Regions from separate parts of the Klebsiella quasipneumoniae subsp. quasipneumoniae genome, predicted to be linked through region 1. Evidence: riboswitches for the same ligand, from Rfam matches in the RefSeq annotation. Region 1 holds a riboswitch; each other region holds the start of a gene.
The links. Region 1 has a riboswitch for thiamine pyrophosphate ahead of thiC (phosphomethylpyrimidine synthase ThiC). Riboswitches for the same ligand answer to the same signal wherever they lie in the genome.

Region 1 (3,989 bases):
GGACGGGTGGAAAATCAGGCTGATACATCAGACTTCCTCCTGTTTCAGGTAGATTTCGCCGCCGCGGGCGCGGAAGTGATGCGACATATCGGCCATGCCGGCGTCGATGGCCTGTCTGGCGGCGTAGTCGCGGACTTCCTGAGTGATCTTCATTGAGCAGAATTTCGGACCGCACATGGAGCAGAAGTGGGCAACTTTGCCGGATTCCTGCGGCAGGGTTTCATCGTGATAGGCCCGGGCGGTGAACGGATCCAGCGCGAGGTTAAACTGGTCTTCCCAGCGGAATTCAAAGCGCGCCTTCGACATGGCGTTATCGCGGATCTGCGCCCCGGGGTGACCTTTCGCCAGGTCGGCGGCGTGGGCGGCGATTTTGTAGGTAATCAACCCCTGCTTCACATCCTCTTTGTTGGGCAGGCCGAGATGCTCTTTTGGCGTGACATAGCACAGCATGGCGCAGCCGAACCAGCCGATCATCGCCGCGCCGATGCCGGAGGTGAAATGGTCGTAGCCCGGCGCAATGTCGGTGGTGAGCGGCCCGAGGGTGTAGAACGGCGCTTCGTGGCAGTGCTCCAGCTCCTCGGTCATATTGCGGCGGATCATCTGCATCGGCACGTGGCCGGGGCCCTCGATCATCACCTGCACGTCATACTCCCAGGCGATTTTCGTCAGCTCGCCGAGGGTGCGCAGCTCGGAGAACTGCGCTTCGTCGTTAGCATCCTGGATGGAGCCGGGGCGCAGGCCATCGCCCAGCGACAGCGACACGTCATAGGCGGCGCAGATTTCGCAGATTTCGCGGAAATGCTGGTAGAGAAAGTTTTCCTGATGGTGCGACAGGCACCATTTGGCCATGATTGAGCCGCCGCGCGAAACGATGCCGGTCAGACGCTTCGCGGTCATCGGGACGTAGCGCAGCAGTACGCCGGCGTGAATGGTGAAGTAGTCGACCCCCTGTTCGGCCTGTTCCAGCAGGGTATCGCGGAAGGCTTCCCAGGTGAGGTTCTCGGCGATGCCGTTGACTTTCTCCAGCGCCTGGTAAATCGGTACGGTGCCGATCGGTACCGGGCTGTTACGCAGGATCCACTCGCGGGTTTCGTGGATATAGCGGCCGGTGGAGAGATCCATCACCGTATCGGCGCCCCAGCGGGTGGACCAGACCAGCTTCTCGACCTCTTCTTCGATGGAGGAGGTCACCGCCGAGTTGCCGATATTAGCATTCACTTTTACCAGGAAGTTGCGGCCGATAATCATCGGCTCAGACTCCGGGTGGTTGATATTGGCCGGGATGATGGCGCGCCCGGCGGCCACTTCATCACGGACGAACTCAGGGGTAATGTTTTCCGGCAGGCGGGCGCCGAAGCCTTCGCCGGCATGCTGCTGGCGCAGAACTTCGCTGCGAATACGTTCGCGGCCCATGTTTTCGCGAATGGCGATGAACTCCATCTCCGGGGTGACGATCCCCTGGCGGGCGTAGTGCAGTTGGGTAACACATTTGCCGGCAACGGCGCGTTTTGGCTTCAGCTGGCTATTGAAGCGCAGCTCATCAAGGCCGTCATCGGCCAGCCGCGCTTTGGTATAGGCCGAGCTGCGTTCGCTGAGCGGGGCGCAGTCATTGCGCGCGTCGATCCACGGCTGGCGCAGCCTGGCAAGCCCCTGGCGGACATTAATGCCAATATCCGGGTCGCCATAAGGTCCGGAGGTGTCATACACCGGGATCGGTTCGTTGGCTTCGTACTGTGGGTTATCGTTATCGCCGCCGACGAGGGTTGGGCTGAGCTGGATTTCACGCATTGGGACGCGGATATCCGCTTGTGAACCTTGAATGTAGATACGGCGCGAATTAGGGAAAGCAGCGCCTTCCAGCGTATCGATAAATCGCTGCGCGTGCTCGCGTAGCTCACGACGGGTCAGTTTGGTAGTAGACATAGCGCATTCCAGATGAAAAGGACATGGCTTGTCAGACGACGGATGGAGTAACAGATGCGATCGGCCCTGACGGACTGACGCGAACAGCAGTTTACTCTTGTTCCCTTCGCAGGTATTAGCCTGATCAGGTTCCGCGGATCCCGAATTAACGGTCTCAGCCTTTTCCACGTTAGCCTTCACATGGAAAATAAGCACTCCGACAAGATGACATCCCCTCCGGAGAGGGGGAATGAAGGTAAACTACTCGTTAATTGCACACAACTCAAGCGGTCGGGGCAATATTATCGCGCACCTCATCGTTCAGATGATGGGCGACGGCGAGGGCGATCAGTTTATCTTCCAGGGCGAAACGCGCTTCCAGCGACTCGCCGATATCCGACAGCGCCTGCTGAAATTCAAGGTAGTTATCATGATCAATGGCGTTTTCGAGGCAGGTATCGTAGTAGTCCATCATCTGCTGGGTATTGGCTTCCAGCTGCGGGTAAAGCCGGGTGGCGGCTAAAAGTGGGGTATCGCCTTCCATTTCGCCAATAATGCGTTCATAAATACTAAAATGACCGGACGAGAGGTAATCCACCAGACTTTGGCAAAAGTCATCCAGCGCCTTTTCGTTTAGCCGCATAAACGACTCTTTGCCCGGTTTCAGGCCAACCAGATTGTAGTAAGCCACGAGCAGATGCTTACGCACTTGTAGCCAGCGATCGACCAGTTCATTACTACCGCCAACGCGCTCCGTCAGATTTTCCAGCTGGTTTAGCATGATTGACTCCGCTAGTTTTGATTTAAATCTGCTCACCAAAAATGTAAATATAATGTTAACAACATGCCAGTGAAGCAAAGGTAGTGCAATAGATATGGATCGTATTATTGAAAAATTAGATCGCGGCTGGTGGGTTGTCAGTCACGAACAAAAATTATGGTTGCCTGGTGGAGAATTACCACATGGCGAAGCGGTTAATTTCGATCTTGTCGGCCAGCATGCGCTGCATATCGGCGAATGGCAGGGCGATCCGGTGTGGATGGTGCGCCAGGATCGCCGCCATGACATGGGATCGTTACGCCAGGTGCTGGATCAGGATCCGGGACTCTTTCAGCTGGCGGGACGGGGGATCCAGCTCGCCGAATTTTATCGATCGCATAAATTTTGCGGCTACTGCGGTCACCCGATGCATGCCAGTAAAAGCGAATGGGCGATGCTGTGCAGCCACTGCCGTGAACGTTACTACCCGCAAATTGCCCCGTGCATTATCGTCGCTATCCGTCGCGACGATGCGATCCTGCTGGCGCAACATACCCGACATCGCAATGGGATACACACCGTGCTGGCCGGGTTCGTCGAGGTCGGCGAAACCCTCGAGCAGGCCGTTGCCCGTGAGGTGATGGAGGAGAGCGGTATCCGGGTGAAAAATCTGCGCTACGTGACTTCTCAACCGTGGCCGTTCCCGCAGTCGCTGATGACTGCCTTTATGGCGGATTACGCGGAGGGCGATATCGTGGTGGATAAAAAAGAGTTACTCAGCGCGGACTGGTACCGCTATGACGATCTGCCGCTTCTGCCGCCGCCGGGGACGGTGGCGCGCCGGCTTATCGAAGATACCGTCGCGATGTGTCGGGCAGAGTTCGAGTGACATGTTACACTGGGCGTATCAACGCTAAAGGAATGTAAAAATGACCGAACTGAAGAACGATCGTTACCTGCGCGCGCTGCTGCGTCAGCCGGTTGATGTCACCCCGGTGTGGATGATGCGCCAGGCGGGCCGCTATTTACCGGAGTACAAAGCCACCCGTGCGCAAGCGGGCGACTTTATGTCGCTGTGTAAAAATGCCGAGCTGGCCTGCGAAGTGACGCTCCAGCCGCTGCGTCGTTACCCGCTGGACGCGGCGATCCTCTTTTCGGACATCCTGACCATCCCGGACGCCATGGGGCTGGGGCTGTACTTTGAGGCAGGCGAAGGCCCGCGCTTCACCTCGCCGGTGAAAAGCAAAGCCGACGTCGACAAGCTGCCAGTCCCGGATCCCGAGCAGGAACTGGGCTACGTGATGAATGCCGTGCGCACCATTCGCCG
Region 2 (3,989 bases), 1.9 Mb from region 1:
CCTTCACATCGTGGCTGACCGAGCCGTAGTAGCCGCGGTTAGCCCATGTATTGGCGAGGCCGTCCGGCAGCTTAAAGTTAGCGGCGATTTCATCGCGGGTCAGGCCTTCGTTAGCCATCCGCAGGGTCTGGTCGTTGATGTAACGATACAGGTCACGCTGACTCTTCAGCAGGTTAACCACGTTCTCGTTGCCCCAGGTTGGCCAGTGGTGCTGGGCCATTATGATCTCAGCCTTATCGCCCCAGCGAACGATCGCCTGGTTGATATATTTCGACCACGGCAGCGGCTCACGGATCTTCGCCCCGCGCAGCGAGTAGGTGTTATGCAGGGTGTGGGTGACATCCTCTGCGGATTCGATCAATTTCTTCTCTTCGATATACCACAGCATTTCTGACGGCGCTTCGGAGCCTGGCGCCAGCATGAAGTCATAGGTCAGGCCGTCGATCACCTCTTTCTGGCCATCCTTATCAATGATGTTGGTTGGCGCAATCAGGGTGACGGTGCCTGCCGAGGTGGTCGTCCCCAGGCCCGCGCCCACCTGGCCTTTAGCGTCCGGCTTCAGCAGGTTGCCGTACATATAGCTGGCGCGGCGGCTCATGACGTTCCCGGCCATGATATTTTCCGCCACCGCCGCTTCCATAAATCCGGACGGCGCGTAGATTTTTACTTTACCCGCTTTGACGTCGGCTTCATCAACCACGCCGCGCACGCCACCGTAATGGTCAACGTGGCTGTGGGTGTAGATCACCGCGACGACCGGTTTTTTACCCCGGTTTTTATAGTAGAGATCCATGCCGACTTTGGCGGTTTCAGCCGAGACCAGCGGGTCTACGACGGTGATCCCCTCTTTGCCCTCAATGATTGTCATATTGGAGAGATCGAGGTTGCGGATCTGGTAGACCCCGTCGGTGACTTCAAACAGGCCGCTGATGTTGATCAGCTGCGACTGACGCCACAGGCTCGGGTTTACGGTTTCTGGCGCTTTTTCCCCTTCTTTAATGAAGGCGTACTGGCCCGGATCCCAGATGACATTGCCCTGTTCGCCTTTGATGACCTCTGGCGGCAGGGCGGCAATAAAGCCTTTATGCGCATTGGTGAAATCGGTGTTATCGGAGAAGGGGAGTTGGTTGTAGAGGGCATCGTTCGCTTTTTTGGTCGCTTCGGTTGCCTCTTTGGCTGACGTATCTGCCCAGGCGGCGAAAGCGAGACTACTCAACATGCCCGCTAACGCTAACCCTTTCACTATCGGGGTTAATTTCATTGGAATCCTCATTTATTGCATGGTTCGTTCGGTTTTACCGATTTAACGCAGGTGACTGTTTGTTACAGATTTTTTAAATATAACCACACATTTACATTCATCCAGTTTTGCTTGCAAAAAACATATTTTTAATCAGAAATTACGCCTTTTGTATTAGCTGGCGGACGGGGAAAAAAGCCGGTCAGCTTGTGTTACACCGCCACATTTCATATCCTGCTTCAGGAAAATGTTGTACCGCTTTTATGACTCGGGGTGCCCTTCTTCGTTGAAGGCTGAGAAATACCCGTACCACCTGATCTGGATAATGCCAGCGTAGGGAAGTCAGAGACCGCAGGGTCATTGCTTCTACCTCGTCTGGCGGGAGCAAACCATGCCTGAGCTGTTGAATCCCGCGCCTGTCGCGCACCTGCGCCATCTGCTGCGCGCCCATTCCCCCCTTGTGCACTGCATGACCAATGACGTGGTGCAGACCTTTACCGCCAATGTCCTGCTGGCCGTCGGCGCCTCGCCGGCGATGGTGATCGATCCCCGCGAAGCGGCGCAGTTCGCCGCCATCGCCGATGCGCTGTTAATCAACGTCGGCACCCTGACCGAAGATCGCGCAGTGGCCATGCGTGCTGCAGTGGAGCAGGCCCGCCAGGCCGGCAAGCCCTGGACGCTGGATCCGGTGGCGGTCGGCGCCCTGACCGTGCGCACGGCCTTTTGTCACGCGCTGCTGGCCTTCCAGCCGGCGGCCATTCGCGGGAATGCCTCCGAAATTCTGGCGCTGGCCGGGATGAGCGCCGGCGGGCGCGGGGTGGATACCACCGATACGGCCGCCGCGGCGCTGCCGGCGGCCCAGGCGCTGGCTCGTCAGTTGACCACTGTCGTGGCGGTCACCGGTGAGGTGGATTACGTCACCGACGGCGAGCAGGTGCTCAGCGTGGCGGGCGGCAGTGCGCTGATGACCCGGGTGGTGGGCACCGGCTGCGCGCTGTCGGCGGTGGTGGCGGCGAGCGCGGCGCTGCCGGGAGACCGGCTGGAAAACGTGGCCGCCGCCTGCGGGCTCATGAAACAGGCCGGGGAAATCGCCGCCCGTCACGGGGGGCCCGGGAGCTTTGTTCCGGCGTTTCTCGACGCGCTGTATCAGGAGGTGCGCGCATGAAACGCATCAATGCTCTGACCATCGCCGGCACCGATCCCAGCGGCGGGGCCGGTATCCAGGCCGATCTGAAAACCTTCTCCGCGCTGGGGGCCTACGGCTGCTCGGCGATCACCGCCCTGGTGGCGCAGAATACCCGCGGCGTGCAGTCGGTCTATCGTATTGAACCGGACTTTGTGGCGGCGCAGCTTGATTCGGTGTTCAGCGATGTGCGCATCGATACCACCAAAATCGGCATGCTGGCGGAAACCGATATTGTGGAAGCCGTGGCCGAGCGGCTGGCGCGCTACCGGGTGGCCAACGTGGTGCTGGATACCGTCATGCTGGCGAAAAGCGGCGATCCGCTGCTGTCGGCCTCGGCGGTGGAGACCCTGCGTCAACGATTGTTGCCGCAGGTGTCGCTGATCACCCCGAACCTGCCGGAAGCGGCCGCCCTGCTTGATGCACCCCATGCGCGCAACGAGCGCGAAATGCTGGAGCAGGGGCGGGCGCTGCTGGCGCTGGGCTGCGGCGCGGTATTGATGAAGGGCGGCCATCTCGACGATGCCGAGAGCCCGGACTGGCTCTTCACCCGCGAAGGGGAACAGCGATTTACCGCGCCGCGAGTACAGACCAAAAACACGCACGGCACCGGCTGCACGCTCTCGGCGGCGCTGGCGGCGCTGCGTCCGCGTCACGCCGACTGGGCGGCCACCGTTACCGAGGCCAAGGCCTGGCTGTCGGCGGCCCTGGCGCAGGCCGACTCCCTGGAGGTGGGCCACGGCATCGGGCCGGTGCACCATTTCCATGCCTGGTGGTAAATGGCAGCGTAACGGGACAGCAGAATCTCCTGAAAAAATGCCCTCCCGGCTGGAAAATAGGCTAAGTCGGTACCAGGCTTAACCTGCCCAAAATAATTGGGTTGGGATAATGCATGCCGGCTCCGGCCGACCTTACGGGAGATTGCTATGACTGATATTACGCAGTTGCTGGGCAAAGATGCCGAGAGCCTTTTGCAGCACCGTTGTATAACCATTCCGGCCGACCAGCTGTATCTGCCTGGCGCAGATTATGTTGATCGGGTGATGGTGGATAACAACCGGCCGCCGGCGGTGCTACGCAATATGCAAACCCTGTACAACACCGGACGACTGGGGGGGACCGGCTACCTGTCCATTCTGCCGGTCGACCAGGGCGTGGAGCACTCGGCGGGGGCCTCCTTCGCCGCCAACCCGCTGTACTTTGATCCGAAAAATATCGTCGAGCTGGCGATCGAAGCCGGCTGTAACTGCGTGGCGTCGACCTACGGCGTGCTGGCCTCGGTGTCGCGCCGTTACGCGCATCGTATTCCTTTCCTGGTGAAGCTCAACCATAACGAAACGCTGAGCTACCCCACCGAGTACGACCAGACCCTCTACGCCAGCGTTGAGCAGGCGTTCAATATGGGGGCGGTGGCCGTGGGCGCGACGATCTATTTCGGCTCGGAACAATCGCGTCGTCAGATAGAAGAGATCTCCGCGGCCTTTGAGCGGGCCCATGAGCTGGGCCTGGTCACCGTGCTGTGGGCCTATCTGCGCAATTCGGCATTCAAGAAAGACGGTGTCGACT
Region 3 (3,989 bases), 2.6 Mb from region 1:
CCGACCCACAGGCTGAGATGGGACGGTCCGTCGATCCCCTGAAAACTGAACCGATAGCCGACGCGCGGCGAAACGGTGACCGCCGAAATGCTGCCGTCGAGGATATCGAAGTCGGTGCGGGTATAGTTAGTATCCACTAACCCAAACCAGTTGCCGTAGCCGCCGGCGAGCGTAAAGCCGGCCCCCCAGGTGGTGCCTTTAAAATCAAGGGTAAAATCAATATCCTGCAACTTCCCGCTCTGATAAAGCTGGTGAACCGCGCCGGCGATGGCCCGATCCAGGCCGCGAAACTGCGACGGGTCTGAATCCACTGATACCTGGGAGACGGACGACCCGCGGGTATGCCCCACCAGTCCGTATACGTTGAGGAACGGAAAGACCCACATATCCAGGCGCAGGTTTTCGGTTTTGCTTTTCTCGCGGGTGTGTCCGGCATCGATGGCGAACATATCGCTGGGAATGGGATGATTGCCGAGCTTAAGCCCGGAAAAGGTAATACTGTCGACCATGATATCCTGGCGGATATTCATATAGCTCAGGTTGACGCCGTAGGGTAACGGAATGGAATATCCTCTGGCGCGAGCCTCATCGCCCCAGATCGGAAAATAGCTGTCGCTCTCGTCCGGCTCCGCAGCCGACGTGCCCCAGGCTGCTAACAGTAGCGTTAACACCGCGCCGGATGTTCTCATTTTTGTTCTCATGTGTAGTTATAAACCCGAACCGACATTGAAATAGACCGCCTGCTCATGCTCGCTGAACGCCACGTCAATCCCGGTACGCAAACCGTACTGTCGCGCGATCAGGTAACGAAAACCGGCTCCCCATGCCACCTCTGACTGTTCCCATAGCGTCTCCGCCGCGTCAGCGGCGCTCCCGGCGCCAACGAATCCCTGCAGGATCCAGCGCGGAGTGACGGCCCAGGCCAGCTGGGTTTGCGCCGTGGCCACGTAGTCGCCCTGATAGCGGTAGCGCGAAATCCCGCGCAGCGCGATGTAAGGACGCGCCATCGGCATCAGGTGCTTATCATGGTGGGTTAAGGACTGATAATTGCCCGCGACCGCCAGGGTCAGCGTCTGGCTGAGCGGAATAAACACCTTCCCGTCCAGAGTAAACGTGTTGTAGTGATAATCGCCCCCGAGCAGCGAACGGAAAAACCGATATTCTCCCTTCAGCGCTAACCCATTCTGAGGATAGAAAATATTATCGGTAGTGTCATATTCCGCCACCACCCCCAGCGCCGAAGAGGTGCTGTTTTGCCCGAGCACCTGCTGCCAGACCCGGTTGACCCGCGGATTATCGAAAGCGACATCCGCCCGGGCATACACCTGGGAGGCCCCGAGGAACACCGGCGTATCGCCCACGCGAAACAGCAGCTTTTGCAGCGCGGCGACCCCTTTGGTCTGCGTCTGCACCGGTTTAGCATGGCTGAAGCCGCCGATGTCGCCGGAATAGATATCCAGATTGACGTTAGCGTAGCCGGCTACCGCCAGGTAACGAATGCGATCATGCCGCCAGGTGTGACGATGGCCGCCGCCAATAAACCAGGTGCCATTCTGCGTGGCGGCCCCGCCGAAAGCGGTGAGCGGCGGAGGAATAAACTGCCCGCCCTCCCGGCTGCCTTTACCGTGTAAAAACAGGCCAAACAGTCCGCCGCCATAGCCGATCGCCGGCTCGGTTATCGTCAGCGGCACCGGCAGAAAACCGTAACGGTTTTCCGCCAGATATTGACTCATGTCGAGCATGCTATCTTCCGCATCGAAGAGATCGGCGGCATCGCCAGGCGGGCACAACAGGAACAGAAGCGCCAGCGCGGACAGCGGGAATTTCATGCTCACTCCAGGGCGTTGGGGCGCGCACGACACGCGTGGCGAACAGGATTATTACAACGGAATAATGAAAATATAACGTAACCGGAGAACCCTCACCAACGCGCAGCGGCTTGTTTTTCGGGTATTTTTGTACAAAAAAGAGCTGGCCGTCACAGAAAAACGCCATCGCGCCGCCGGTCGGCGCGATGATTGTATTCATAAGGTGAATGTCGTATAACATAGCGCTACCGAGGGGTGTCCCGTGAGGGCTGAGATGGCGCAAGCCGAACCCTTTGAACCTGATCTGGGTCATGCCAGCGAAGGGACGGGTCGGCAATTTTGCCAGCATTACCGCCATTGCCTGTTCACACCCCTGCACGCCCGGATCTCCCCTGCATAAATGGAGGTCCTGTGATTGTTCCCGCGTTTAGCCAAGGTCTTTATGGCCGTTTACGCCAGCTGGCCGCCGCTGACTGGCAGCACTATGTGGCGCACCCTTTCGTTCAGCAGCTTGCCGAAGGCACCCTGGCGAAAAGCGCGTTCCGTCGCTATCTGACCCAGGATTATCTGTTTCTGATCCATTTCGCCCGCAGCTACGCGCTGCTGGTGAGTAAACTGCGCACGCTGCCGGAGATGCGCGCCGCGGCCGCCTCCATGAACGCCATCCTTAACGAAGTGCCGCTGCATGTCGGCTACTGCGCCCAATGGGGCATTAGCGAACCGGAGATGGCCGCCCAGCCCGAAGCGCCAGAAACCATCAATTATACCCGCTACGTGCTGGATATCGGTCATTCAGGCGACGCGCTGGATCTGCTGGTCGCCCTGATGCCCTGCGTGGCGGGTTACGCCGAAATCGGTCTGGGCCTGCTGCATCACCCCGCCACCCGACTGGAGGATAATCCTTACGCCTCGTGGATCCGTAACTATGGCGATGAAGGCTATCTGCAGGGCGTCAGCGCCGCGCTGGCGCTGCTGGAGACCGTGTGGCAACAGCGCGGAAGCGAGGCCCGCCTCGCCGGGCTGAGCGACATCTTCACCACCGCCACCCGCCTGGAGGCGCAGTTCTGGCAGATGGGGCTCAACGCCGCGGCGGAGTCCCGGGCGTGACGGCGCCAGGTATCGAGGTTCGCAAGCTGAGCCTCCATTTCGGCGACCGCCGCCTGTTCGACAACCTGTCGCTGACGGTCCCCGGCGGTCAGTGGGTGTCGCTGCTCGGCGCCAGCGGGGCCGGTAAAACCAGCCTGCTGCGGGTCATGGCCGGCCTGGCCCCCGCCACCCGCGGGGAAGTGGTCGCCAGCGACGGAAAGCCGATACCCGGCCGCCTGGCGTGGATGGGGCAGAAAGACCTGCTTTACCCCTGGCTGAGCGTCAGGGAGAACGTCGCCCTCGGCGCACGGCTGCGCGGTGAGAAAGTGGATCACGCCCGGGTCGCCACCCTGCTTGAACAGGTGGAGCTCGCCTCCTGCGCCGACGCCCGGCCGGCGACGCTCTCCGGCGGGATGCGTCAGCGCGCCGCGCTGGCCCGCACCCTGTATGAGGACCGGCCCATCGTGCTGATGGATGAACCCTTCTCGGCGCTGGACACCCTCACCCGCACCCGCATTCAGACCCTCGCGGCCACTCTGCTGGCGGGGCGCACGGTGGTGCTGATCACCCACGATCCGCTGGAAGCCTGCCGGCTGAGCCACCGTCTGCTGGTCCTCTCGGCCGCCGACGGGGAGATCGACGACAGCCATCACCTCACCGGCGCGCCTCCGCGCGCGCCGGATGCGCCCGAGCTGTTGAACGCCCAGGCGGCGCTGCTGCAGCAGCTGATGAGGGCCCACTCATGACTGGACGTCTCTGGCGCGGCGGCATGGTGTTCTGCGGACTGATGCTTCTCTGGGGGCTGGCCAGCCGCAGCGGCATTCCGCACTTTCTTTTACCCTCCCCGGCGGCGGTCGCCGAGGCGCTGTGGGTCAATCGCGCCTATCTCGGCTGGCACACGCTGATTACCCTCAGCGAGATCCTCAGCGGCCTGGCGCTGGGGGTGGCGCTCGGCGTCACGCTGGCGCTGGGCATGATCCTCTCCCCGCGCCTGCAGCGCTGGCTGATGCCGCTGGTGCTCACCAGCCAGGCGATCCCGGTCTTTGCCCTCGCCCCGCTGCTGGTGCTGTGGCTGGGGTTTGGCATGAGCGCCAA

Region 2: it holds a riboswitch for thiamine pyrophosphate, as region 1 does, so the genes downstream of both, thiM (hydroxyethylthiazole kinase) here and thiC (phosphomethylpyrimidine synthase ThiC) in region 1, are expected to answer to the same signal.
Region 3: it holds a riboswitch for thiamine pyrophosphate, as region 1 does, so the genes downstream of both, tenA (thiaminase II) here and thiC (phosphomethylpyrimidine synthase ThiC) in region 1, are expected to answer to the same signal.

What each region holds. Positions count from the first base shown of each region.
Region 1 covers NZ_CP084876.1:5,059,394-5,063,382, reverse strand. The annotation lists gene thiE (thiamine phosphate synthase) at 1-28, opposite strand, end outside; gene thiC (phosphomethylpyrimidine synthase ThiC) at 28-1,923, opposite strand; TPP riboswitch at 2,008-2,132, opposite strand; gene LGM20_RS24215 (Rsd/AlgQ family anti-sigma factor) at 2,186-2,683, opposite strand; gene nudC (NAD(+) diphosphatase) at 2,778-3,551, shown strand; gene hemE (uroporphyrinogen decarboxylase) at 3,592-3,989, shown strand, end outside.
Region 2 covers NZ_CP084876.1:1,664,989-1,668,977, forward strand. The annotation lists gene LGM20_RS08130 (alkyl/aryl-sulfatase) at 1-1,261, opposite strand, end outside; TPP riboswitch at 1,500-1,597, shown strand; gene thiM (hydroxyethylthiazole kinase) at 1,632-2,405, shown strand; gene thiD (bifunctional hydroxymethylpyrimidine kinase/phosphomethylpyrimidine kinase) at 2,402-3,202, shown strand; gene fbaB (class I fructose-bisphosphate aldolase) at 3,350-3,989, shown strand, end outside.
Region 3 covers NZ_CP084876.1:2,490,527-2,494,515, reverse strand. The annotation lists gene LGM20_RS12120 (lipoprotein) at 1-689, opposite strand, end outside; gene LGM20_RS12115 (BamA/TamA family outer membrane protein) at 708-1,829, opposite strand; TPP riboswitch at 2,050-2,151, shown strand; gene tenA (thiaminase II) at 2,220-2,915, shown strand; gene LGM20_RS12105 (ABC transporter ATP-binding protein) at 2,912-3,640, shown strand; gene LGM20_RS12100 (ABC transporter permease) at 3,637-3,989, shown strand, end outside.